Puniceicoccus vermicola: one gene and its partner. The protein of the gene in region 1 interacts with the protein of each later gene in a pairwise test. Links are inferred from orthologs where the notes say so. Each region holds a gene or a part of one and is shown on either strand. Other genes may lie near its edges. The genes, in order: rlmB and H5P30_RS15240.

Region 1 (16,113 bases):
CGGCACGTTCGGTGGGGAAGGAGCTCACCTTTCGAGGAGAATCCATCGCGATTAAAGAGGCAAGACCGGAGGAATTCGCCGGGTTGGATTATCTTTTCCTGAGCGCGGGGGGAGACCGCTCTCTCGCCATGGCTCCAGCGGCTGTGGAAGCAGGAGCCGTCGTCATCGACAACAGTTCGGCCTTCCGGATGGATGACGAGGTGCCTTTGGTGGTTCCTGAGGTGAATCCCGAGGCGCTCCTCAATCATAAGGGGATCATCGCCAACCCGAATTGCTCGACGGCGATTACTCTCATGGGGGTAGCTCCGCTGCATCAGCGCTTCGGGTTGAAGCGGATGATTTGCTCGACCTATCAGGCGGTCTCCGGCGCAGGGGCGACGGGGATTACCGAACTCGAAGACGGCGTGCGCGCTTGGTCGGAGGGGAAGGACGCGAATCCTTCAACCTTCCCGCATCCGATTGCCTTTAACCTGATTCCTCACGTCGATAAGTTCCTCGAATCCGGCTATACGAAGGAAGAAGTGAAGATGCGGAATGAGAGTCGTAAGATTCTCTCGCTGCCGAGCCTACCAGTCTCCTGCACCTGCGTGCGGGTTCCGGTTTTCCGGGCGCACGCGATCAGCATCTTCGCCGAGTTTGAGAAGCCCGTCGATGTCGCCGAAGCCCGAGCCGCAGTGGCTGCCTTTGACGGTGCCGAGTTGGTCGACGATCCGACAAACCTCGAGTATCCCATGCCTCTCGGTTATTCGAGTAAGGTAGCCTGTGGCGTAGGACGCATTCGCAGGGACGAAGCCCTCGAAAACGGTTTGGCCTTCTGGGTCGTCGGTGACCAGCTCTGGAAGGGCGCCGCCCTCAATGCTCTCCAAATTGCTGAGCATTTGGTGCGGTAAGAGCAATCTTTCCTCTCCAAAGGAGGGCAGCAGCTGCGCCCACCACTTGGGTAGAAAACAATCGGGACTCTTCCTCGTGACCTTTCGAGCCCACGATTCCTGATCCGGCCGAGTGCGCATCCAGGCCTACGGGTAGCGCGAGAACTCATGCGAGAATAGGCAATCAAGGTAGCGAGAGCTTCCAGCTCTCGATTTGCAGTGGTGCGGCAAGTAGGGCAGTAGCTTCAGCTGCGCCCATCACGCTGCCCCTCAGCAACACTGCCCCTCAGCACCGTCGCCCCTCAGCGACACTGCCCCTCTGAACTCGTCCACCCTCGGCGGACTCCGCAAGCATGCCGCCAAACCTAGGTCAGCCGCTGACGGACGGCTTCGTAGAGGCAAACTCCCGTGGAGACCGAAACATTCAGACAGTCGACAGAGCCTTGCATGGGAATACTCACCCGATGATCCGAATTGTCGGCGATTTTCTTTCGAACGCCCCAGCCTTCGCTCCCGAGAATGATGCCGACGGGGCCGGTGAGATCGACTTCGTAGAGGCTTTCTTCGGCCTCGTCTGCAGTCGCGACGAGACGAATTCCCATCTCTTGGAGATTGCGAAGGGTTTGGCTCAGGTTGCGAACCTGAAGAAAGGGGACATCTTCGGTGCCTCCGCAGGAGATGTCGCGAACCGTATCGGTGATCCCGCAAGCGCCTTTTTTGGGGGCGATCACAGCAGTCACGCCAGCGCCGGAACAGGTCCGGAGGCAGGCACCGAGATTGTGGGGATCCTGAACCCCGTCGAGGACGAGGACAAAGGGGTTCTCGGTCGATTCGAGCAGGCGGAATAGGTCTGGCTCGTCGACAAGATGCACGATGGCCGATCCCCGGTTGTAGCGTGGGGGTTTACGCAGTTTCTTGATCGAGTTTCTACCCATGGTTGGTGGATCTAAGAGTGTTTGGCGGGTGGGCGCTGGAGGAGCAGACGAAGGGCCCCGTGACGGAATCCGAAGAGGTATGCCAGAAAAACGGCTCCTCCCAGCATGAGAACGATGACGGCGCCGACCCGGAGGTCGAGCCAATAGGAAATGAAGACGGCGAGAACCGAGACAATGGCTCCGAGAAAGCCTCCGCCCCAGATGAGGGATTGAGGGCTTTTGGAAAACTGGAGCATTGCGGCAGCCGGTGCGACGAGCATCGCAACCGAGAGGATGCATCCCACGGCTTGGATCGAAACCACAAGCCCGAGGATCACCAATCCGGTCAGTAGATAACCGAGACGGCGCACGGGGACACCTTGGCTCTCGGCGATGGTGGGTTCGAAAAGAAAGAGGAGGAGGGGGCGTGCCAAGGTGATCAATGTGATGAGGATCACTGCGGAGGCCCCGAATGACATCCAGAGATCGGGGTTGGAAAGGGCGAGGATGTTCCCGAAAAGCCAGTGCTCAAGCTCCATCGGGGTCGGGATTTGATCCAGAATGAGCAGCCCGCCCGCAAAGGCGGCGGTGTAGAGCACCGCGAGCGCGGAGTGGCTGTCGATCCGTGAGGTGCGCGCGACGAATACAGCCACGAGGCCAACGAGTAGGGCGGAGATCAGGGCTCCGATGAAGGCGGTTGCGGTGGTTAGTCCGGCGATGAGGATTGCGACGGCGATTCCCGGCAGCAGGGTGTGGGAGAGAGACCCCACCATGAGTGCGGATCGGCGCATGACGACATAGCCACTCAGGAATCCGTTGGTAAATCCCACGACGGCGGCCGTCCAGGCTGCGCGTTGGATGAATTCAAAGGAGAGTGGCTGGGAAAAGAAATCCACGAAAGGCGTCTACTACGAATTCGGGACGGGGGGAATCCTCAAAATCGCTGGGAGTAAAACCGGCGCAGAGAATTGATCAGCCGGCCAAATCCTCAAGCGGATAGGTCCAGATCTCCGAGAGAGTCGGGTGATACCAAGGTGCTTTCATGATCTCGTCGACAGTGGCACCGGTTCCGACAGCGACAGCCATCGAATGAATCAGTTCCCCGGCGTCGCGACCCACGCATTCCGCGCGATGGATCTTCCGGTCAGAGGAGCTTGAGAAGAGGCGAACGTATCCGCGACGGGCTTCCATCAGCATCGATCGGCCATGGTCGGAAAACGGAAACTCGGCAATTTGCAGAGAGTCTCCCAGATTCTCACGAATCGTCTCTTCAGAGGGGCCAACCGAGGCAATCTGTGGATCGGTGAAGACCACAGACAAGACCTTGTCATAATCGACGGGCATTGGCTCGAGTCCCAGTGAGTGGCGGGCGGCTGTTTCACCCTGCAAAATGGCGATATGGACGATCTCGTGAGGGCCGGCGCAGTCGCCTGCGGCGTAGATCCCTGGATGAGAGGTCATTTGGTACTCGTTGGTGCGGATGTGCCCGCTGGAGCGAGTTTCTATGCCGATCTCTTCGAGTCCCAGTTTCGCGGTGGCTGGCTTGCGCCCCAGCGCGTTGAAGAGGAATTGCGCTTGCCGAATCACGGCCCGGTGTCCCTGGCGGAACTGCACGGAAACTCCGTTCTCGTTCGGCTCGATGTTTTCGATGTCGGTGTGGGTGAATAGTTCAACCCCTTCGTCGATCAATGCTTCTTCCAAGACCGCAGCCATATCCGGCTCAAAATCGGAGAGAATGTGAGGGCTGCGCTGAATCATGATGACCTTGGAGCCAATCCGGCAAAGAAACTGCGCCAGCTCACAGGCGACGACTCCACCTCCAAGGACGATGACCGATTCGGGAACGGTATCGAGGTCGAGGATATCATCGCTGGTCAGGAAGGGAACGTCGGCCAGCCCGGGGACATCGGGCACCGAGACATGAGATCCAGTCGAGATTAGGATACGGTCCGCAGAGATCTGCGTCCCGTCATCAAGGATAACCGTCCGATCCGGACCAAGTTTGCCGTTCTGGCGAAACAGGTGGTAGCGGTCCGATTCAATCTGCGAGCGGCGGTGTCCGGCGAAATCGGCAATCATATCCAACTTGCGCTGATGGAGGGCCGCCATGTCGACTTGAGGGCGGGAGATATTAAGTCCCAATTTGCGGCTTTCCCGGGCCAGTTGAAGAACATCCGCCGAGTAGAGGAGCGTTTTCGAAGGCATGCAGCCGCGGAGAATACAGAGCCCTCCGAGCTCTTTGCTTCCGTCAACAATCGCGACTCGTTCGACGTGCTTTCTCGCCAGTGATGCTGCGTTGTATCCCGCGCTGCCGCCCCCGAGGACGAGAAAATCGAAATGATCTTGGCTCATGTTGCCCGGTCAGAATTGAGAGATTTGCCCACGAATGCAAGCTGACGATCCCTTAGGCATTAGGGAGGCAGATGGAGGTGGCAATCTCGTTGGCGGTCTCCTCGTCGTAGAGGTCGGCGACGATGGAAAGACCGAAGGCGACGGCGGTTCCGGCCCCGCGGGAGGTGATGAGGTTCCCATCCTGGACCACGGGGTCAGGGAGGATTTCCTGAAGTTCTTCTGCGACCGAAAAATGCGCCGTATAGCGCTTTCCCGAAAGAATGGCCGCTTCATTGAGGACGGTCGGAGCAGCGCAGATGGCTGCAACCAGGAGGTTCTTCTCGTAGAATTCGCGAACGACCTCGAGGACAGCAGGGTTCTTTCGAAGTGATTTTGCCGCTGGGCCTCCGGGGACAATCAGGGCATCGAAGGGTTCATTGCGGCAGTCGGCCAGGAAGGTGTCTGCCTGAAGGCGAACCCCGGTTTTTCCCTCGACCAGCAAATCCGTACCGGTTGCCGCGAGAACGACTTCGGCCTCGGCGCGGCGGAGAATATCAATCGGGCTGATGGCCTCGATCTCTTCGAAACCATTTTCCATAAGGACCAGTACTCGCTTCTTCATGGAGGAAAGATGAGGGACAACTGGAGGAGTTTCAAGGAATCGCCGGAATTTGCCGTCTGGACGAACGAAGATCAGACCAGCATTTTGCAACGGGACCGGATAAGCCGTTCTCCCCGTTGACCGAATCAAATTTTCGGTCAGTCTTGGGGAAATGGGAGAGTTTCGTTTACAGTCAGACTATCAGCCGACCGGGGACCAGCCTCGGGCCATCGAAGAATTGGCGGATTCGATTAAGACCGGAAACCGTTATCAAACCCTGGTGGGGGTGACTGGATCGGGAAAGACTTTCACCATGGCGAATCTGATTCACCAATTGAATCGGCCAGCCTTGGTCATCTCCCACAATAAGACTTTGGCCGCCCAGCTGTTCTCGGAATTTAAAGGATTTTTTCCGGATAATGCCGTCGAATACTTTGTCAGCTACTACGATTACTATCAGCCGGAGGCCTATGTCCCGCAGACGGATACCTACATTGAGAAGGACTCCTCGATTAATGAGGAAATCGAGCGTCTCCGCATATCAGCGACGAGCTCTCTCTTGACCCGCCGGGATGTCGTCGTCGTGGCCAGTGTCTCGTGCATATATGGCTTGGGGAGCCCGGAGGATTTTCGCGAGATGATGATCGAGATCCGTCCGGGAGAAGAGCTCGGCCGGGATGCTTTCCTCGAGCGGTTGGTTGAGAATCTTTACGAGCGCAACGACGTGGAGCTCTCGCGGGGGAAATTCCGGGCTCGCGGGGAAGTGGTCGATGTTTTTCCGGCCTACCGGGAGAGTGCGATTCGAGTCGAGTTCTGGGGAGATGAGGTCGAATCTGTAAAACCACTCGATCCGCTTACCGGTGAGACCGGGGAGGCCTTTGAATATTTCTTCCTCTATCCCGCCAATCAGTACATCACTCCGAAAGATAAGTTAAAAGGGGCCGTGAAGGAGATTCGGAATGAGTTGGATGGTCGCGTCAAGGAGTTCGAACAAGACCAGCGCCTTCTCGAAGCCCAGCGAATTCGGATGCGCACCGAGTATGATCTCGAGATGTTAGAGGAGATCGGTTTCTGCAGCGGGATCGAAAACTATTCCCGGCATCTCAGTGGAAGAAACCCCGGTGATCGTCCATTTTGCCTAATCGATTTCTTTCCCGACGATTTCCTCCTCATCATTGATGAGAGTCATGTAACGGTCCCGCAAATCGGGGCCATGTTCAACGGGGACCATTCGCGCAAGAGCCGCCTCGTTGATTTCGGTTTCCGCCTTCCTTCCGCTCTCGATAACCGCCCCCTCAAGCCAGACGAATTCCGTGAAGTCACCGGTCAGACCCTTTTCGTCTCCGCAACCCCCGCTCCGTATGAGATAGGGATCTCTCAGAAAGTTGCCGAGCAGATCATCCGCCCAACCGGATTGGTAGACCCCATCATGGAGATCCGGCCGATCAAGGGACAGGTGGAGGATACCATGGCCGAAATCCGCAATACCCGTGAGAATGGAGACCGGACCTTAGTCACTACCTTGACCAAGAGAATGTCCGAGGACATTGCCGACTATCTACGGGAAGATGGGATCTCAGTAGAATATTTGCACTCAGACATTGATGCGATCGAGCGGGTTGAAATTTTGAGGCGGCTACGTTCAGGAGAATTTGATGTTCTGGTCGGAGTCAACCTCCTGCGAGAAGGCCTGGACCTCCCCGAAGTGGCCCTAGTCGTAATTCTCGATGCCGACAAAGAAGGCTTCCTCCGAAGTGAAACCAGCCTGATCCAGACCGCAGGTCGCGCCGCCCGCCATGAAAAGGGGAGAGTCATCCTCTACGCAGACCGCATCACTGGATCCATGCAAAGGGCCATTGATGTGACTGAGTACCGCCGCGAGAAACAGCTCGCCTACAACAAAGAGCACGGCATCACTCCAACTGGAGTACGAAGAAAGGATCAATCCAGCCTACATCGCCCCAAAGAAGAACCTACCCCCATGGTAGTAGCCGAAGGAGTAGGGGACGAGGACGTAGCCGCCGTCATTGCCGAATTGGAAGAAGAGATGCAGCAAGCCTCCCTCGACCTTGAATTCGAACGCGCCGCAATTCTCCGAGACCAGATCCAGGCGCTACGCGATGGAGAAGCAACATTACCCAGTTTTTCCGGTGGAAAAAGCACCCGAAAGAAGAAGGCCAAGGGTGGGAAATACCGGCAGAAGAAGAGGTGATTGAAATCAATGATCAACATAATGTATTCAGATTATTGGATTTAATAGAAACGTTCTATTAAATTTGACGATAATACATCGATAGGTGATAGTAGGGTATGGGCAGACGCAGACATCGTATTTCGGATCAATTGGCTTATTATCATCTGATGAGTCGGACTGTGAACGGAGAAGCTCTCTTCGGGGATCGGGAGAGGGAGGTGTTGCGGAAGATGATCTGGCAGGTTGCTGAGTTTTCTGGGGTTCGGGTGGTTACTTATGCGGTCATGAAGAACCATTTCCATATTTTGGTGGAGGTGCCACCAGCAGGGACGGAGGTTTCGGATGAGGAGTTGGTTCGTCGGTATCGGAAATTGTATCCTAAGCCTACGCCTTGGAATCCGATGCCTGCGGAGGTTTTGGAGGGGCATTTGAAGGATAACTTTCTTGATGGGAGGGAGTTGCGCAAGGAGCTTACCCGAAGGATGCATGATGTATCGGAGTTTATGCGGACTCTGAAGCTTCGGTATACGCTTTGGTTTAACCGGTCGCGTGATCGTTTTGGGCCGCTTTGGTCGGCTCGATTTAAGAGTGTGCTGGTCGAAGGGGATCGGTGGGCTTTGCGGACAGTGGCGGCCTATATTGACCTGAACGCGGTTCGGGCCGGGCTGGTTTCGGATCCTAAGGATTATCGGTTTTGCGGGTATGCGGAGGCTCTCGGCGGTGGCCGATTGGCTCGGGCTGGGCTCTCGGTGGTGGATAAGGACCTGGCTGGTTATCGGCAGACTTTGTATGGGGCTGGCGATGGTGAGAAAGAGGGGAAAGCGTCTATTTCTCACGAAGAAGCGGTTCGGGTTTTGCGGGAGGAGAAGGGGAAGTTGCCTCTTTCAGTGGTTTTGCGGTGCCGGGTGAGGTATTTTTCGGACGGGATGGTGCTGGGATCGGAGGACTTTGTGCGAAAGGTCCGAGAAGATGAACCGGAGGGGAGGCGGGCGCGAAGACCTCACCCTCTACGGGGGAGTTATTGGAATGGGCTTGCCGTCGGGACTGGATTGCGGAAGCGCTTGTTTGAGTAGTCGGTAGCTACTCGCAGCTTTCCCGGCTGCCTTGAATTAGGAAGAAGTTGGGAGATTCTGGGTCGCTCCTATGGCTTCTAGCCGTTGGTTTACGCGATCGAAAATGCTCTGTGGATCCAAGCCGAAGGCTTGGCGGAGGTCTTTATTCGAGTTGCCGTGTTCGATAAATTGATCGGGCCAACCAATCCGCTCTACGGGGGTTGGGATTCCGGCATCGGAGAGATCCTCTAAGACGGCTGTGCCAAATCCGCCGGTGCGGACGTGATCCTCCAGGGTTACGATGAGTTTGGCGGATTTTGCCTGTTCCTGGAGGAGGGCGCTGTCGATTGGCTTGGCGAAGCGGGCGTTGACTACTCCTACACTCAGGTCGCTGATTTCGGCGATTCTAGAGGCTATGGTTTCGGCTTCGGAAATCATTGTTCCCAAGGCCCAAATTTGGACGTCTTGGCCTTGGCGGATCACTTCTGCTTTTCCAATTTCGAGGATTTTGGGTTCCTTTTTGATCGGAACTCCCGTGCCGCTGCCGCGGGGGTATCGAATGAAGGCAGGGCCCTGATGCTGCAGTCCGGTCGCAACCATATCGGTGAGTTCATCCTCATTTTGAGGCTGCATGATGACGGTCCGCGGTACTCCGCGCAGGTAGGCGATATCGAAAAGTCCGTGGTGGGTGGCACCGTCGTTCGGAGAAAGTCCGGCGCGGTCCATACAGAAGAGGACCGGTAGGTTTTGCAGGCAAATGTCGTGGATGATGGGGTCGATTCCCCGCTGGAGAAATGTGGAATAGATGGCGCAGACGGGATGGAGCCCGTTGGTGGCCATTCCCGCGGCGAAGAGAACGGCGTGCTCTTCGGCAATCCCTACATCATAATACTGCTGCGGGAGGCTGTCGCGCAACTTATCGAAACCCGTTCCGCTCGGCATGGCAGCGGTTATTCCGACGATGGTCTTGTCCTTTTTGCAGTGAGCGACTACGGCTTCGCCGACAACATCTTGATACTTGGGGGGACTTCCCGGAGCGCCGGGTTTGGAGGACCCTGTCTCCGGATCGAAGGGGGAGGTGCCGTGAAAGCGCTCGGGTTGAGCGATCGCGACATCACTTCCTTTGCCCTTTTTAGTGATGACGTGAAGGACTAGTGGTTCTGGAGCGTTGCGCGCGAACTTGAGGTATTGTTCGAGCTCGCCAATATTGTGGCCATCAATCGGCCCGATGTAGCGGAGGCCGAAATTTTCGAAAATGGAGGAGGAGGCAAAAAAGTCTTTGGTCTCCCGTTTCCACTTGGAGCCAAGGCGGATGAGGGACTCTCCTCCGGGAACGCGTTTGAGGAATGCTTCAAAATCCTCATTCATCCGATTGTAGATCGGAGTCGTGATGAGTTCGTTGAAATAGCGGGAGAGGGCGCCGACGTTTTTGTCGATGGACCATTCATTGTCGTTGAGGATGACGACTAGCCGCTTGGTCGAATCGGTAATGTTGTTCAGGGCTTCGAGAGTGATCCCGCAGGTAAAGGCGGCGTCGCCACAGACGGCCACGACGTTTTCATCGGTCCCCCGCTGATCCCGGGCGGCAGCCATGCCGAGTGCGGCGGAGAGGGCAGTGCCCGCGTGTCCGGCGCCGTAGCAGTCGTGCTCGCTTTCTTCGCGGTTGAGGAATCCGCTATAACCGTCCTTTTGCCGGATCAAGTTGAACTTCTCGTCATTGCGGCCGGTGAGAAGCTTGTGGACGTAGCCCTGATGGGAGACGTCGAATACGAAGCGGTCCTTGGGAGTGTCAAAAATGCGATGGAGGGCGATTGTGAGCTCGACGACGCCCAGATTGGGGCCGACGTGACCTCCATTGGCGGCCGTTACTTCAATGATGCGCTTGCGGATTTCCGTGGCAAGCGGTTCCAGTTGGCTCTTGTCGAGGGCCTTTACGTCTCCGGGATTCCGGATTTTGCTAAGAATGGATTCGGGATTCACTTCGATTGATTCTCTTCGGGGGTGGTCCCTTCGTCAAATGGTTCAAGGGAGAGTTCCTCATCTTCGCGCACTTTTTCGATGCGAAGAGCGGCTTCATTGAGTCGTTTGTGGCAAGTCTTGAGCAGTTTCATTCCCTTTTCGTAGTCCTTTACCAAGTCGTCGAGGGAGGGCTCGTCTTCCTCCAGACGGGAGACGATTTCCTGCAGCTGCCCATAGGCCTCTTCATAGGAAAATTTTTCCAATTCCATTTTGCTCATTCTGAAGGGTATCTTGAGGGTTGAATGGGCAATCACAAGCCGTCTCCCCATCTTTCTTGCAAAATTTCCCGCAAGCGCGTCCATTTGTCTGGATGACCGCACCCATTTTTGCAGCCATAATCCTCCTCACCCTGAAGTGTTGCTTCGAGTTTTTTCTCGAAAAGCTAAATTCCACGCATGTGGAGGAGAAGCGGCATCGCATCCCTTCGGTTTTTCAGAAAGTCTTCGATCGCGAGACGTTTGACAAGGCGAACGACTACACCTTGGCAAAGTCGTCCTTGAGCCGAAAGGAGACGATTTACGACGCCGCCGTGCTGGCCGTAATCTTAGTTTTCACCATTATCCCTGTGATTTATAACGGCCTTTCGGGATGGCTGGGTTTTGGGCTCTGGGCGCAGGCGTTTACGTTTGTGACGATTCTCTTCGCCTTATCGCTGCCGGGGCTGCCCTTCGAATGGTATTCTCAGTTTCGTCTGGAAGAGTCGTTCGGTTTTAACAAAACAACGCCGAAGCTTTGGTGGACGGACAAGATCAAGGGGCTGGTGTTGACGTATGTCATCGGGGTGCCGCTATCGGCCCTCATTCTGTGGATTGCGCTGAGTTTTCCCTCCACCTGGTGGATTATCGGGTTTGCTGTGGTCTTTGGGTTCCAGTTGTTGATGCTGGTGCTCTATCCAGTCTTGATTGTTCCTCTTTTCAATAAGCTCAAGCCGCTTGAGGATGGTGATTTGAAGGATCGACTGATGTCGTTGGCGGATCGCACTGGTTTCAAGGCGAAGACGATTCAGGTTATCGACGGAAGCAAGCGTTCTTCGCATTCGAATGCCTACTTTACGGGCTTTGGGCGTTTTCGGAGGATTGTCCTGTTCGACACTCTCATCGAGCAGTTGAGTCCGAAGGAAATCGAGGCGGTTTTGGCGCACGAGATTGGTCATTACCGCAAAGGGCACATCCCGCGGATGATTGGAATCTCGATGGTGAGCATGGCTTTTGGCTTTTGGCTTTTGCAGTGGCTTTCCATGCAGGATTGGTTTGTCGGCGGATTTGGGTTCACGATGAGTCCGGTGGAATACGGGAACTTGGCCCGTTTCGTTCCGGCTTTCATCCTCTTCATCATTCTCGGCGGATTGGTGACCTTCTGGATCTCCCCGCTGTTCAACTGGATGTCGCGCAAACACGAATATGAGGCGGATCGTTTCGCCCGGGATGCCATGGGCTCCTCACGGCACCTGATTTCGGCATTGCGGGTCATGTATAAGAAGAATCTGGGGAATCTCATTCCGCATCCGAGTTACAGTCGGTTCTATTATTCCCACCCGACCTTGCGGGAGCGGGAGAAAAGCCTGAGAGAGGGCGAACCGGAAGGGAATGATCCGAAGGAGCCACAGGAACCAGCCGTCGAAAGTCCTTCCTGATGAAGAATTGGGCCGCATGGGTTCTCCTCCTCGTCTGCACTGCAGCGTGGGGAGAAGATGTGCGGGTAGCGACGTTGAATCTCAGGAACTACCTTGTTCAAGATCGACGGATAGACGGCCAGTGGCGTCCCGAGCATCCGAAGCCAGAGGCTGAGAAAACGGCGATCCGCCGCGCGATTGAGGAAATCGATCCGGACATTCTCGCCATGCAGGAAATGGGGGCTTGGCCTTTTCTGCAGGAGTTGAAGCGAGACCTGGAAGCGGACGGGGTCGATTTCCCCTACGCGGTGTACTTCGAGGCTTCGGATCCAGTGCGCCACTTGGCGGTTCTCTCCAAAGTGGAGCCGATTGAAGTCATTCCGCACCGCGATCTCGACTTTCCCTACGAAGGTGAACGCTTACGAGTAAAGCGCGGCTTGCTCGAAGTGGTCTTCCCCGTGGGCAAGTCCGAGGAGGAGACTTGGAGTCTCTTCGTCGTGCATCTGAAGAGTCGGTGGTCTGAGGTCGATGCGGATCCACAGTCAAGCGAACGTCGTACCAAGGAAGCCCAAGCCGCGCGCGACCGAATCCTCGAGCGATATCCGAATGGGGAGGGGCGTTACTTGATCACGGGGGATTTTAATGACCACCGGGCGAGCGCCCCGTTGCGGCGCTTCCAGCGGAGAGGGTCCGTTGAAATCGCCCGCATCGTCGAATCGTTTGATTCCCGCGGAGAAAAGTGGACTTTTTACTACGACGATGAGGACGTATACGAGCGAGTTGATTTCTTTCTCGCTTCGCGAGAGATGTCTCCCCTTGTCGTCGGGAATGAAGGGACGATTTTCGATCCGTTTTACATCCGTAATGGGACCGACCATCGCCCGGTTTTCCTCGATTTGGATTTTGCGGGGCTTTGAGCTGGAGGAGAGTCTCGGTCGCCCCAGAAAGGAATTTTTCCCTCAGAATTCTTGCTTTCCGAAAATCACTCTGCTTGAGTCATAGTTTCTCTTTTCGGGATGTAGCTCAGTCTGGCAGAGCGCTGCGTTCGGGACGCAGAGGTCGCTGGTTCGAATCCAGTCATCCCGACCATGCTGATCACTGACCAGCGAAATCAGCTATGACGAGCTCTTTAAGGAATTGAAAAATGCGACGTATTTTTCGATTTCGAACATTTTGGTTTGGAAGCCATTGGCACCCAGCTCGCGGGCTTTTTCGACATCGTGGGGGTCGTCGGAATTCGTGAGCATGATAATGATCGGGATGTCCGCAAACTCTTCCTGTTTTCGCAGTTCGGCGATGGTGTCGAAGCCGTTGAGCATGGGCATGTTGATGTCGAGGAGGACGAGAGCGGGAGTGGGTTCCTCCCCGGTCTTCACCTTTTTCATATAAACGAGGAAATCGGGGCCACTCGAAAAGCTGAGAAACGGGTTCGGGAGATCGGAACGCTTGTGGACTCGCTGGGCAATTGAGATGTCAATCTTGCTGTCATCGACCATGATGATGGGGTTCGAGTCGTTTAAGCATTTATAATTATTGGTCTGATTCAGTATTTGCATGGTTCTTTTTCTCCAGTGTATAGCGGATGTGGGTTGAGTTTTCGGTGGATTCGGCCCAGATGCGTCCGGAATGGCGTTCTACGATTCTCTTGCAGATGGTGAGGCCGGTTCCGGTGCCGGGACGATTTTTGTCGAGTCGCGTGAATAGGTCAAAAATGGAATCTCTTTTTTCAGGAGGGATGCTGGATCCCGTATTTTTTAAACCGAAAATCGTTTCCGTTTCGGTTGTTTCGGCCGTGAAGTATAGGACTATGCGCTCTCCCTTGGAGTATTTCAGTGCGTTTTCGACTAGGTTGCGATACAGAACATAGATGAGGTTTGGGTAGGCGCTGTGTGAGGGGAGCGGATCCATGCGGATTTTGATATTTCGGCGATCCAGCTCCGAGGTGAAATTTTCCAGGATCTTCTTCACCATGGCTTCCATATCCACAGTTTCCCTGAGAAGGGTGTCTTCTCCGATCCGCGAGAAAGCTCGAAAATCGGCGATCTGTTGGATTGCCCGAACGCATTCGTTTTCGGCATCACGGAGAAGTTCCTTCTGGGCCGCAGGAGTTTCCTCGAATTTGAGGAGATTGATGATTCCGGCGATCCGATGGAGGGGCTCACGGAGTTCGTGAGAGGAAATGTGGGAAAAGTGCTTCAGATCCTTATTAGCCTCAGAAAGTTTATGGTTCGCGGCGATTAGGTCGTCTTCGTTGCGGGTGATGGATTCTCTCATATCGGAGAAGGCGCGGGCGAGATCACCAATCTCATCATCGCGGTCTGTCGGAAGTTTTAATTGGATCTTCCCTTTCTTCAGTTCTTTGGAAGCACGCGAGATTCTTTGAATTGGGCGGACGAGCTTGGTTGAGATGAGGAACGCGAACAAGGATGCGATGGCGATCAAAAGGGCCACGAGGGAAATGACCTGAAGGTTGATCGATGCCGAGGTTTGCGCGATGTCATCAAAGTAAGCCGCGGATCCGAGAGCGAGGGTCCGGGAGTTTTCGAAAGGTTGAAATTTTTGGAAGTGGATCAGATCTCCGGCTGCGGTCGAAAAGGCGTCGAGGCGGAATGTGATCTGAGTGCGGGGCGAATCGAAAAAATCGCCCAATTCCGGAAAATCATTCTGGGCGCGGTAATCCTCTCCTAAATCGAAACCAAAAGTACGTGTAGAGTCGGGTTGGATGAGATAATTCCCTTGGTCATCGGTGAGAAATATCTGATATCGGTCGAGGATTTTTTCAAAGAGCTTCTCGAAAAAGGGCCGAAAGTTAATGTTGATGATGACGATTCCGAAAAATTGGTCGGACGAATCGAAGACAGGAAGGGAAACCCGAAGGGTTGGACGGTGAGGAACCTCAATGAAGTTGTCCTCGCGATTTAGATCGATCTTAGAGAAGTAGGGCTTGGTCGACATTGCACGGGGGGTATCGAGGAAATAGTCTCGATGTCCCTTTTGCCTCAGATCGGATTCCTGGATTTCTTCGATGCTCGTCCCGATCCGGTCCAACCGAATGATTTCCTTGCCAGAGTCCTTCTTGCCGATCAATCGAATCTGGGAGTAGTTTGGCATGGCTTCGAGAGTTTCGCGGAAGATCTCTCGTAAATGGGATAGGTCTTGGTCGAGAATCGGGGATTGTGGGGCAGTCTCGTAGAGATCTCCGATCTCGCGAAGAAGAGGAAGACCCGCCAAGAGTTTGATATCGTGCGAGATCTCACGAATCGCCAGTTCTAGGTGGTTAATTTGGTTGTTTGTGTTCCTCTCCAGAGCTTCGGTCTGGAGATTGGCAATCATCGTAGTGTGTCCCCAGAAGGCGATGAGGGCCGTTATCGAGCTCGATAGCAAAACCAGTGATAAAGCTAGGATGCGAATCTTTGGAGATATTTTCACTTTTCTGGTTTTTGCGGGGAGGCGCTGAAAAGCAGCGATTGTCCGATAAGGCTATTGGTGCTGCGAGACAGTGTAGAATCGGTGTCTGTCGGGATTATGTTATCTTATGCGTAAGAAGTCGATTGAGAAGGCTAATGACGCTTTCTTGGGGGTTTTTCACATATTTTTTGTGAAAATTTTTACTCCTCAAGGATGAGAGGACAAGGGGCCAAGGGGAAATCGCGACGGAAAGGATTGGGGGTTATTCGGGAGTGAAGAAGGGATCTCCAAATTCGTCTGGAGCGAGAGCGTGGGCCAACGAATCCAAAGAGATATAAGGAATCTAACTTTTACGTTCAACCTATTAAAGAGAGCCATAGACCTTTGGACAGACGCTGACTTTTCCTGTTACGTTTGCTCAGCGTAAGGAAAGTGAACGAAGGCAGTTGAAGGATTGCTCTCTAGCTTCCGTTTCAAAGATGTTTAAATATATTTTATCTCTCTGTTTCTGCTTCACTTGCTGTGCTGCGGATTTCTACATGGCCTTAGATGGGACTGGATCGCAGGATGGTTCGGATTGGTCGAATGCTTTCGAGTCTGAAGAAATCGAAACGGTCCTTAATCAGATCATGCAGCCAGGAGATACCTTGTTTCTCGGAGGGCCGACAGAAGAGGGGGGGGATGATTATGGAGATCTGCGGTTTTCGATCACCTCAAGTGGAACCGAGTCGAAACGGAAAAGCTTGATCGGCGTTGATCGAGGATACGGGTTTCCCCTGCTGAAGGGGACTCAGAAGGTCCGAAGTTACGTTACGATCCAGTTCAAAGGGGATAGCAGTTTCTGGACTGTCCAGAATATCCGCATCGAACGACGGGATATTGGGCTGAACGCTTTGGAGGGTAGGCATCAAGGTTTGGTCTTTGACAATGTAATTATCCGTCATGTCAGGGAGGCTGCCTTTCGTTTTCAAGACTGTGACAATCTGATGATTCGGAATTGTCGGGCGGAGCGGTATAGTAACGTAGGGTTTCAATTCACCCACTCGTGCGATGGGGTGACCTTGGAGGGAGCGGTCGCCGATTGTTCTGGCACGAGCACGGAGCCTGCCCCGG
Region 2 (8,304 bases), on another replicon or contig:
CAATTCGGCGACGGCCTTCATGATGCCGAGGACGGAACAACCTCCCATCTTGTCGAACTTCATCTCATCCATGTGGTCGGCGCCTTTGATGCAGAGTCCTCCGGAATCGAAAGTGATGGCTTTTCCGACGAGTGCCAGGGTGGGGGCGTTCTTTTTCTCGGTTGTATAATCGAGGCGAATGAGTCGGGGGTCGTTGCTGGAGCCTCCGCCGACGGCGAGGAGTCCGCCAAAGCCGTCCCGCTGCAATCCGGATTTGGTCCAGATCTGGCATTTCAATTCATGTTCTTGGCCGAGATTGCGAGCTTCTTTGGCCAAGGTTTCGGGCGTGATGATGTTCCCAGGGAGATTGCCCAGATGCCGGACATAGTTGGTCGCCTGGCCGAGGGAAATTCCCCGAGCGATGAGATTCCGGATCGACTTGAGCGATTTTTTCGGGCCGATCAGAACCACCTTGACGGTTTTCTTGGTCTTCTTTTCAGCCTGGAACTCATCGAAATGGTAGGCTCCGACGGTCAGTCCTTGGGCGATCTCGACCACGCGGTTCTCGATTTCACTGACATCGATAAGGATTTCGTCGGATCCCAGGTTGATCGCTTTGCGAATCGCCTGCCCGGAAGCTTGCCGATAGCTATTGCTGGTGACCTGGTCGGCGTCTCCGAGGCCGACATAGAACTCCCGTCGCTCGGCTGCGTGGAAGAGCAGACAGGTCTGAGCAGACCCATCGAATTCTTCGGAGCGAAAGGGACGAGGGATGAAATCCCCTTTCGTCTTGAAAAGAACGAGGTCTGCGTTTGCGGAAGCGGAGTCGCTGGCTTTGATTTGGATCCGTTCGGACATGGTTATGAAATTGACAGAGGGAAATTCAGAATACAACGAGGGAACCGATTGGGAGCGAAGATATCGAGAAGGAAATGCTCCCTGGGACCACGGAAAATCAGTACCTGCAGTCGCAGAGGCGCTGGAGTTTTTTGGGAAGCCCCGAAAAATTCTGGTTCCCGGGTGCGGGTTCGGGCACGATGTGGCCGCGTTGTCCCGCGGCGGGCATGAGGTCGAGGGTTGGGATTTGGCGCCGACGGCTGTCGCGCAGGCTCGGGAACTTTATGCAGAGGCAGGTGTTCGTTTTGACGTTCGGAATCTTCTCACTGCGGAAGTGGAGGAAGATGCCTTTGATGGAGTCTTTGAGCACACGTTTCTCTGTGCCATCGGCCCGGACCATTGGCGGACTGCTTCGGATCAGTTCGCCCGTCTGTTGAAGCCGGGAGGGCTCTTCTTCGCCATCCTTTTCACGGAGATGGAGGAAGAGAATCCGCCTCCGTGGGGAATTTCGGCCGATCAAGTCCGCGAACTCTTCTCCCCAACGTTCGAGATTTTGGGCACTCGTCGTCCCCGAGAGGCTTTCTCCCGCCGGATCGGCGAGGAGACCTTGTGGGAGATGCGTTTGCGCGGATGATCTTTCGGGCGAGTGGTTTGAAGGCGGAATGCCAGTAACTTTAGCTGTGCGGTCCTGTAGTCGCGGAAGGTCTGCCCAGAACGATCCGTCGGAGAAATACGCAATGGGGGCAGCTGAAGCTGCTCCCCTACGAGTAGCCGCTCAGCTTTAGCTGCGCGGTCCTGTGGTTGCGGAAGGTCTTCCCAGAACGATGCGTCCGAAGAAATCGCAATGGGGGCAGCTGAAGCTGCTCCCCTACAGTAGCCGCTCAGCTTTAGCTGCGCGGTCCTGTGGTCACGGAAGGTCTTTCCAGAACGATCCGTCCGAGAAATACGCAATGGGGGCAGCTGAAGCTGCTCCCCTACGAGTAGCCGCTCAGCTTTAGCTGCGCGGTCCTGTAGTCGCGGAAGGTCTTCCCAGAGCGGATCCGTCCGAGAAATACGCAATGGGGGCAGCTGAAGCTGCGCCCCTACAGTAACCGTTCTTGCATAAAAAAGGTCCGCCTTACCGTGGCTGTGGGTTCAGTGACCCAGCCACGGTAAGCGGACCGGAAATGGGGAAAATCAGAGGATATTCTGATCTCAGTCGATTGCGAGAGTCTTCAGATAATCGAAACTGATTTTAATCGATTCGAAGGGGTCGCCGGGGCAGCTGTCCTGCTCGACGATGAACCATTCGCAACCGGATTCTTCGGCGGCGCTGATGATGCCGGGAATATTCAGGTTTCCTTGGCCGATTTCGGAGAACTCGACTTGGGTCTCGTCGTTGATGCGGTAGTCCTTGAGGTGGAGGAGTGGAAGGCGGTTCTTCAAGCAGCGGCACCAGCCCGCTGGATCTCCACCGCCAAACTGCACCCAGTAGGTATCGATCTCGCCTTGAAGGTGTTCGGGATCGGTTTCGGCATAAATGCGTTCGAGGATGATCCGCCCGTCGAGTTTACGGAACTCATGGTGGTGGTTGTGGTAGGTCAAAACCATACCGGCATCGGCCAGCACTTTGCCAGAGGCGTTGAGCTTTTGGATCAAGCCAGCGACGGATTCTTCGCTTCCGAAATCAATGTCTTTCGGGAATGGATACGCCGTGGCCTTTGTGCCGAGTGCGGAGAGATTTTTCACCACTTGCTCAGGATTATCGAGGACGAGATCGCTGGGCTCGTGAGTGGCGCAGATGGTCAGGCCATTTTCCGCGCAGATCTCTTTGATTTTCTCCGTCGGAACGACCGAATAATCGACGCCGCTGATCTGAACGGCTTGGTAGCCGATGGCGGCGACTTTGCGGCAGGTTTCCGCAAAGTCCTCAACGGAATTGGTGAAATCCCGCAGGGTGTAGAATTGAATGGCGATTTGTGAGGTTTTCATAAGTTCGTTGTTTGCCGTTTGATTGGGTATCGGAAGAATCAGCTTTTGCGGTCAGCTTCCTGCTGGGCGAGCATCGAGAGCTCTGCGGCTTTGAGGGCATGATCTTGGGTCATGGCTTTCTCGGTGCGATTCAGGCAGTCGAGGATAAAGCGGCCGAAGAAGGGGAACCCGACGCGGCCTGCGCACTCGATCATCTCTTCGGTGTCATTGTTGACGAGGAAGATCTTGTTGCCGCCGTTTTCCTCGCAAACATTGATATATTTGCGAAGCTCCATGTAGCCTTTTTCGCCGAGAATGAAAGTGCGCCCGTCGCCCCAGGTGCGGGACTTGGCCGGGTTGAACCAATCCATTCGGCAGTAGGCGGAAGCGCCGGTGCTGAGCTGGAGGCTGGCTTCACCAAAATCTTCGAGGCCGGGAGTTTCGGCATTGGCAAAATTTTCCACGCGGGCGGAGAGAACCTGTCCGTCGGTCGCTCCGGAGTATTCGAGGAACTGCTCAAACTGGTGGGAACCGATGTCGGTGATGATTCCACCATAGGCTTCCTTGTCGAAGAACCAGGCCGGACGGCTGCTGGCGGCGAGGTTGTGAGGGGCAAGATTGAGGATCTGGAGCACGCGACCGATGGCGCCGTTCTTGATCAATTCACCGGCATGCCATGCCGATTCGTTCATGAGGCGCTCCGAATAGGAGACCATGTACTTGCGGCCCGTCTCTGCGATCTTTGCCCGGGCTTGGGCGAGCTGCTCGAGGGTGGTGAAGGGCGACTTGTCGGTGAAGTAGTCCTTACCCGCATCCATCACCTGAAATCCGACTTCGGCCCGGCGGTTGGGGATGGCGGCCGAGGTGACCAATTGCACCTCCGGGTCTTCCAGGATGTCTTCGAAGCGCGTGGCGACCTTGGTCCCGGCATCCAGATGATCTTTGATCGGATCCAGCTTGGCCGGGTCTTCGGAGTAGACCCACTTCAGGGTGCCCCCGGCTTTGGCCAGGTTGCTCAATTGACCGTAGATGTGGCCGTGGTCGAAGTGGCTGGCGGCGAAGACAAATTCTCCCTTTTCGACGACCTTTTCGGTCGCCGCTTCCGGGGCGTAGTTCATTCCGTCTTTACTCATAATAATTTCGTTCCTTCCGGGGTTCGCTTAGAAGCTTTTGGAGAAGTCGCTGGCTTCGCCAGCTTCGACTGTCTTCTTGACGAAGGTAGAGTTCTCAATGCGGCTCTTCAGTTCAGCGGCATAGGCGGCGCTGTCGATCGGCACTTGAACCGGCTTGTCGGTGAAGCCAGAGAGGAGCATGGCGTTGGCGAGCTCGACGGAGTGGATGCCTTCGATCGCAGGAGCGATGAGCTTTTCCTTTCCGGTGATGGCGCCGACAAAGTTCTTCAGAATGCCAACGTGTTGCTCTCCGCCCCCTTCGGTCGGGATCGAGACATCCCATGTGGATGGTTTCTCGAATCCGGTCTTCGACTCGCCGAGGTGCTTCTGCGCGGGAACTTCGTTGCGATGATATTTGAGGGTGTCGCCACCAGAGATTTCCAAGCGGCCTCGGTCACCCACGATTTCCAAGCGGTTGACTCCGGGGGCTTCCCCAGTGGTGGTGATGAAGACTCCTTGGACACCGGAATCGTATTCGAGCAGGGCGGTTACGGAGTCTTCCACTTCGATGTCGTGGAATCGGCCGATCTGGCAGCGAGCGGTTACCCGGCTCGGCATCCCAAAGAGCCATTGCCAGAGGTCGAGCTGGTGCGGGCACTGGTTGAGCAGGACGCCGCCGCCTTCTCCACCCCAGGTCGCACGCCAGCCGCCGGATTTGTAGTAATGCTCGGTGCGGAACCAGTCCGTGATGATCCAGTTGAGACGGCGAATCTCACCGAGCTCACCCGATTGGATCAATTCACGAGCCTTCTGGTAGCGGAAGTCCGTCCGCTGATTGAACATCGCGGCAAAGATTTGCTTGGGGTTGCCGTCGTAGGCGGCGATGAGCTTTTCGCAGTCCTCTTTGTGGACGGAGATCGGTTTTTCGACGAGGACGTGCAGACCCTTTTGAAGGGCTTCGATCCCCAGGGTGGTGTGGCTGTAGTGCGGGGTGGAAATGAGGACGGCATCGATCTCGTCGCTCTGGATCAACTCGGACCCTTCCACAAATTTCTTCACGTCCGAAACTCGGTCCCGGTTCTTTTCTTCACGGTCCGCAATCGCCGTTAGCTTCAGGCCGGGAACCTTCCCGTCCTGAATGCTCTTGGCATGGACTCCGCCCATATTGCCGACTCCGATGATGCCAATCCGAATATCTTCGTTTTTTGCCATGGGGGAAGGATACCGAAAGAAGGTGGGATCTGCCAATGGATGTTTTTGGGAAAATTTGCACTTTTCAACGGAGTGACGGGTGCACGGTAATTCTGAAGAGATGAGTGCATTTTGCAGTAGGAAGGTCGTTTTTGAGGCATTCTACGCAGAATAGAAGTCGCCAGCTTGTTAAGTTTATGGCAAGTGAGGTCGTAAAAATTTGCATCATCCGGCCGACCGTGATCCTCTTCGAAGCTGCCATGCAAGGGAGTGAACGGATTTGGACAATGCTAAATTGCCGGTTTTACGTGAATGAAGAAGACTGGAACTGGAACTCGGGATCACGGCCGCATTTCAATTTTTGGGTGGCGACTCAAGGAGGAGGTGCCGTCCGGGTGAACGGGGTGGAATACCGTCTTCATTCCGGCGTGGTTTTCCTCTTCAATCGGACAGACCAAGTGGTCGCAAGAGGAGATCCAGAGCAGGGGAAGGTTGGAAATTTTGCCACTCACTTTATTCCCGACTCCCTCTCCGAGCCCGAGCTTGAGATGTTATCCAGGCGCCTGAGTGGACGCTCTTTTCGCGATTGTCTCTGGCTGATGCCGGCTTTGCGGGATTTGTCCCGGGATTTCTCCTTTGGGGGCATCCCCGATGACCCGCGGTTGGGGACCCGCCTGAGATTGATTTTTGGCCTCCTCGACAATGAGCCGGACCGATCCCGTTTCAATGAAGGCGATCGCGAGGTCGGCGAGGTGGTGGAACGCATCCGGCGGAATCCGGCCTCGACCTATTCGGTTGAGGAAATGGCGCGCAGCTGCGGCCTCTCCGTCTCGCGATTCTCGCGAAGGTTTCGGGATCTCGTCGGTCTGCCTCCGAATCAATTCATGGTGCAGGAGAGATTGCGTACGGCCGAGATGCTCCTGCTGGGAGGGAATGAAAGCATCGAGCACATCGCCGAGCGGCTCGGATATCGGGACGTCTATTTCTTTAGTCGGCAGTTTCGCCGGCATCGGGGAGTTTCGCCTTCCCGCTTTCGGCGTGGGTTCAATGCTTGAAGCCGAGCGCTTCCGGGAGGAAATCGAGAAGGAGGGTCGTGCGAACGGCCCAATTTCCCCGGGCGCGGGCCAGGCAGTCTGCCGCTCGCCCGTGCCAGACGGTGGCCAGAGTGGCGGCTGAGGTCGGATTCTTCGGGTCCTGGGAGAGAAGCGAGCTCACCATACCGGCAAGTAGGTCGCCCGTACCTCCTCGGGCCAAAACCGGCCCTCCAAAAGGAGAGAGGTAGACGTTGAAGGCATTGGCGATCCGGGTGCGGGGTCCCTTCAGGATGACGATGCAGCGGTTACGTTGGCAGAATTGGGTGAGCGAACTCGCGCCACTATCTTCGAAGGTTTCTCCTCCGATCCGCTTCCACTCGCCCGGGTGGGGAGTGAGGACCACGGGTGAAAACTCTTTGGGGCGGGCCTGGAGGTGCTCTTGGAGATCCGGCACGAGAGCGTCCGCATCGACCACGATTGGCTTGTCGACCGTCTCAATGACTTTCTTGACCAGATCCTGAACGCCTTGGGTGCGACCGAGGCCGGGACCAATCAGGATGCAGGAAAAATCATCGAATCGGGATTCCACCTCTTCGAGGATTCCGTCGTGCAAAGTTCCTTCAATCGAGGGAATTGCCTTCCACATGGCTTCCGGCTGGAGGGGAATGCCAGCGCGGGCAACGGATTCCAGGGTTCCGACGGTGAGGAGCCCGCATCCGGAGTTGGCCGCGGCCATGGTGGCCATGAGGCAGGCACCGGGCATGGAGTCGGACCCCGCTAAGACGAGTAGGTGACCGTAGGTGCGCTTATAGGTTGCCGGTTCGCGGAAGGACGCTAACTGCCAAAGGATATTCTGCCGGAGGATGCACATCTCCGGCTTCAAGTCCGGACGCGGTTGAAAAAAACCGAGATCGAGGTAGCGGAGACGACCTACTTTCGCAATGGACCTGTCCTCCACCACCGGAACCTTGGCGATTCCGGTCGAGTAGGTGAAGTCAGCTTCGAAAGCATTTGGATCAGACTCATCGCCAATTCCAGAGGGGAGGTCTACCGCCGCCCGCAGTCGAATGTGTTCAAACTCGTTGACGGCTTGAATGATGGCGAGCGGGGAACCCCGCAGAGGAGGACGGCACTGCATTCCGAAGATGCCGTCGATGCAGAGGTCAATGCAGCGGCCGCGGGAAAACTTTTTCAGTAGAGGGGTGATCTCATCCCCTTCCTCAATGCAGTGGATTTCGCTACGGACGCGCAGCAGCTCATAGGGAGCCCGGACATTCTTGCGGAGGCTATCGACGGGAAAGGCCAACAGAACCATGACCTCAAGGTCAGGATGACGGTCGAGGAGGGTGTTGGCGCAGATTAGGGCGTCCCCGGCGTTGTGTCCTTTCCCCGCGAGAATGACGGCTTTCCCTTGGGCGGGAAAACCGCTGATCTCTTCGAAGTCATCCTCGACTGCGGCCGCTATGGCGCGGCCGGCGCGATACATTAGGATATCTTCGGTTTCCTGTCCGCTCGAGAAAAAGGCTTTCTCGTATTCCGTGGAGGCAGAACAGGAAAGAACCGGATGAGCGTCGATTTTCACAGTGGAATTCAAAAGATCAAAAAATTTTATCGAATGAGAATTGCGACCGCCGTGGCGTGATCTCGCGTGTGGGCAAGACTGATAAGCACATCGGTTGCCTGTTTTTGGCGCAAAAGCATTTGGCCTTTTTCGTCGAGACGGATGAGCGGTTTCCCGAGCTCATCCTTGACGACTTCGACCGATTTCCAGCCCAAGTGTTCCCCGATGCCGGTGCCAAAGGCTTTGGAGACTGCTTCTTTGGCTGCGAACCGGGCTGCGAAGTGGGGGCCGTTGAACTTGATGGCGTCGCAGTATTCCAGTTCCCCGTCGGTGAAAACCCGGTTGCGGAAACGCTCTTGCTGCCGTTCGAGAGCCTTCATGACGCGCGAGACCTCAATGAGATCAATGCCGACCCCGAGGACCGATGTGCCTTCTGGAATTTGGGGAACGGTCATGCCGAGAGATGGATGGCGCTCATGCGGATTTTCATTTCCCGGACAGCTTCTTCAATCCCGTAGAAAAGAGCCCGGGAGAGGATGCTGTGGCCAATGTTCAGTTCGTGCAGATGCGGAAGTTGGCAGATGTTGCCGATGTTGACGTAGTTAATGCCGTGCCCCGCGTTGACCGTGATCTCCGAGCG

What was found.
Region 2: the proteins of rlmB (region 1) and H5P30_RS15240 interact in binary tests that used the Escherichia coli proteins (3 or more experiments, as listed by UniProt). The link is inferred for Puniceicoccus vermicola from one-to-one orthologs.

What each region holds. Positions count from the first base shown.
Region 1 is NZ_JACHVA010000089.1:12,884-28,996, forward strand. Bases 20-2,747 are described here. They hold rlmB (23S rRNA (guanosine(2251)-2'-O)-methyltransferase RlmB), read right to left. Parts: upstream 1,805-2,747; coding sequence 1,235-1,804; downstream 20-1,234. Other genes in these bases: H5P30_RS11490 (aspartate-semialdehyde dehydrogenase), read left to right, coding at 20-890; H5P30_RS11500 (iron chelate uptake ABC transporter family permease subunit), read right to left, coding at 1,816-2,679. In the rest of the region: more of H5P30_RS11490, read left to right, coding at 1-19; H5P30_RS11505 (dihydrolipoyl dehydrogenase family protein), read right to left, coding at 2,756-4,135; H5P30_RS11510 (DJ-1 family glyoxalase III), read right to left, coding at 4,188-4,736; excinuclease ABC subunit UvrB, read left to right, coding at 4,888-6,927; H5P30_RS11520 (transposase), read left to right, coding at 7,026-7,982; dxs (1-deoxy-D-xylulose-5-phosphate synthase), read right to left, coding at 8,019-9,941; xseB (exodeoxyribonuclease VII small subunit), read right to left, coding at 9,938-10,198; H5P30_RS11535 (M48 family metallopeptidase), read left to right, coding at 10,291-11,613; H5P30_RS11540 (endonuclease/exonuclease/phosphatase family protein), read left to right, coding at 11,613-12,509; H5P30_RS11550 (response regulator), read right to left, coding at 12,708-13,148; H5P30_RS11555 (ATP-binding protein), read right to left, coding at 13,123-15,021; H5P30_RS11560 (right-handed parallel beta-helix repeat-containing protein), read left to right, coding at 15,480-16,113. UniProt on the Escherichia coli protein: Specifically methylates the ribose of guanosine 2251 in 23S rRNA.
Region 2 is NZ_JACHVA010000118.1:70,199-78,502, reverse strand. The notes cover bases 5,400-8,304. They hold H5P30_RS15240 (NAD(P)H-hydrate dehydratase), read right to left. Parts: upstream 7,686-8,304; coding sequence 6,114-7,685; downstream 5,400-6,113. Other genes in these bases: H5P30_RS15230 (pyridoxine 5'-phosphate synthase), read right to left, coding at 8,116-8,304; acpS (holo-ACP synthase), read right to left, coding at 7,712-8,119; H5P30_RS15245 (AraC family transcriptional regulator), read left to right, coding at 5,400-6,124. In the rest of the region: H5P30_RS15270 (leucyl aminopeptidase), read right to left, coding at 1-837; H5P30_RS15265 (class I SAM-dependent methyltransferase), read left to right, coding at 842-1,450; H5P30_RS15260 (sugar phosphate isomerase/epimerase family protein), read right to left, coding at 2,011-2,787; H5P30_RS15255 (Gfo/Idh/MocA family protein), read right to left, coding at 2,826-3,899; H5P30_RS15250 (Gfo/Idh/MocA family protein), read right to left, coding at 3,927-5,090; more of H5P30_RS15245, read left to right, coding at 5,267-5,399. UniProt on the Escherichia coli protein: Bifunctional enzyme that catalyzes the epimerization of the S- and R-forms of NAD(P)HX and the dehydration of the S-form of NAD(P)HX at the expense of ADP, which is converted to AMP.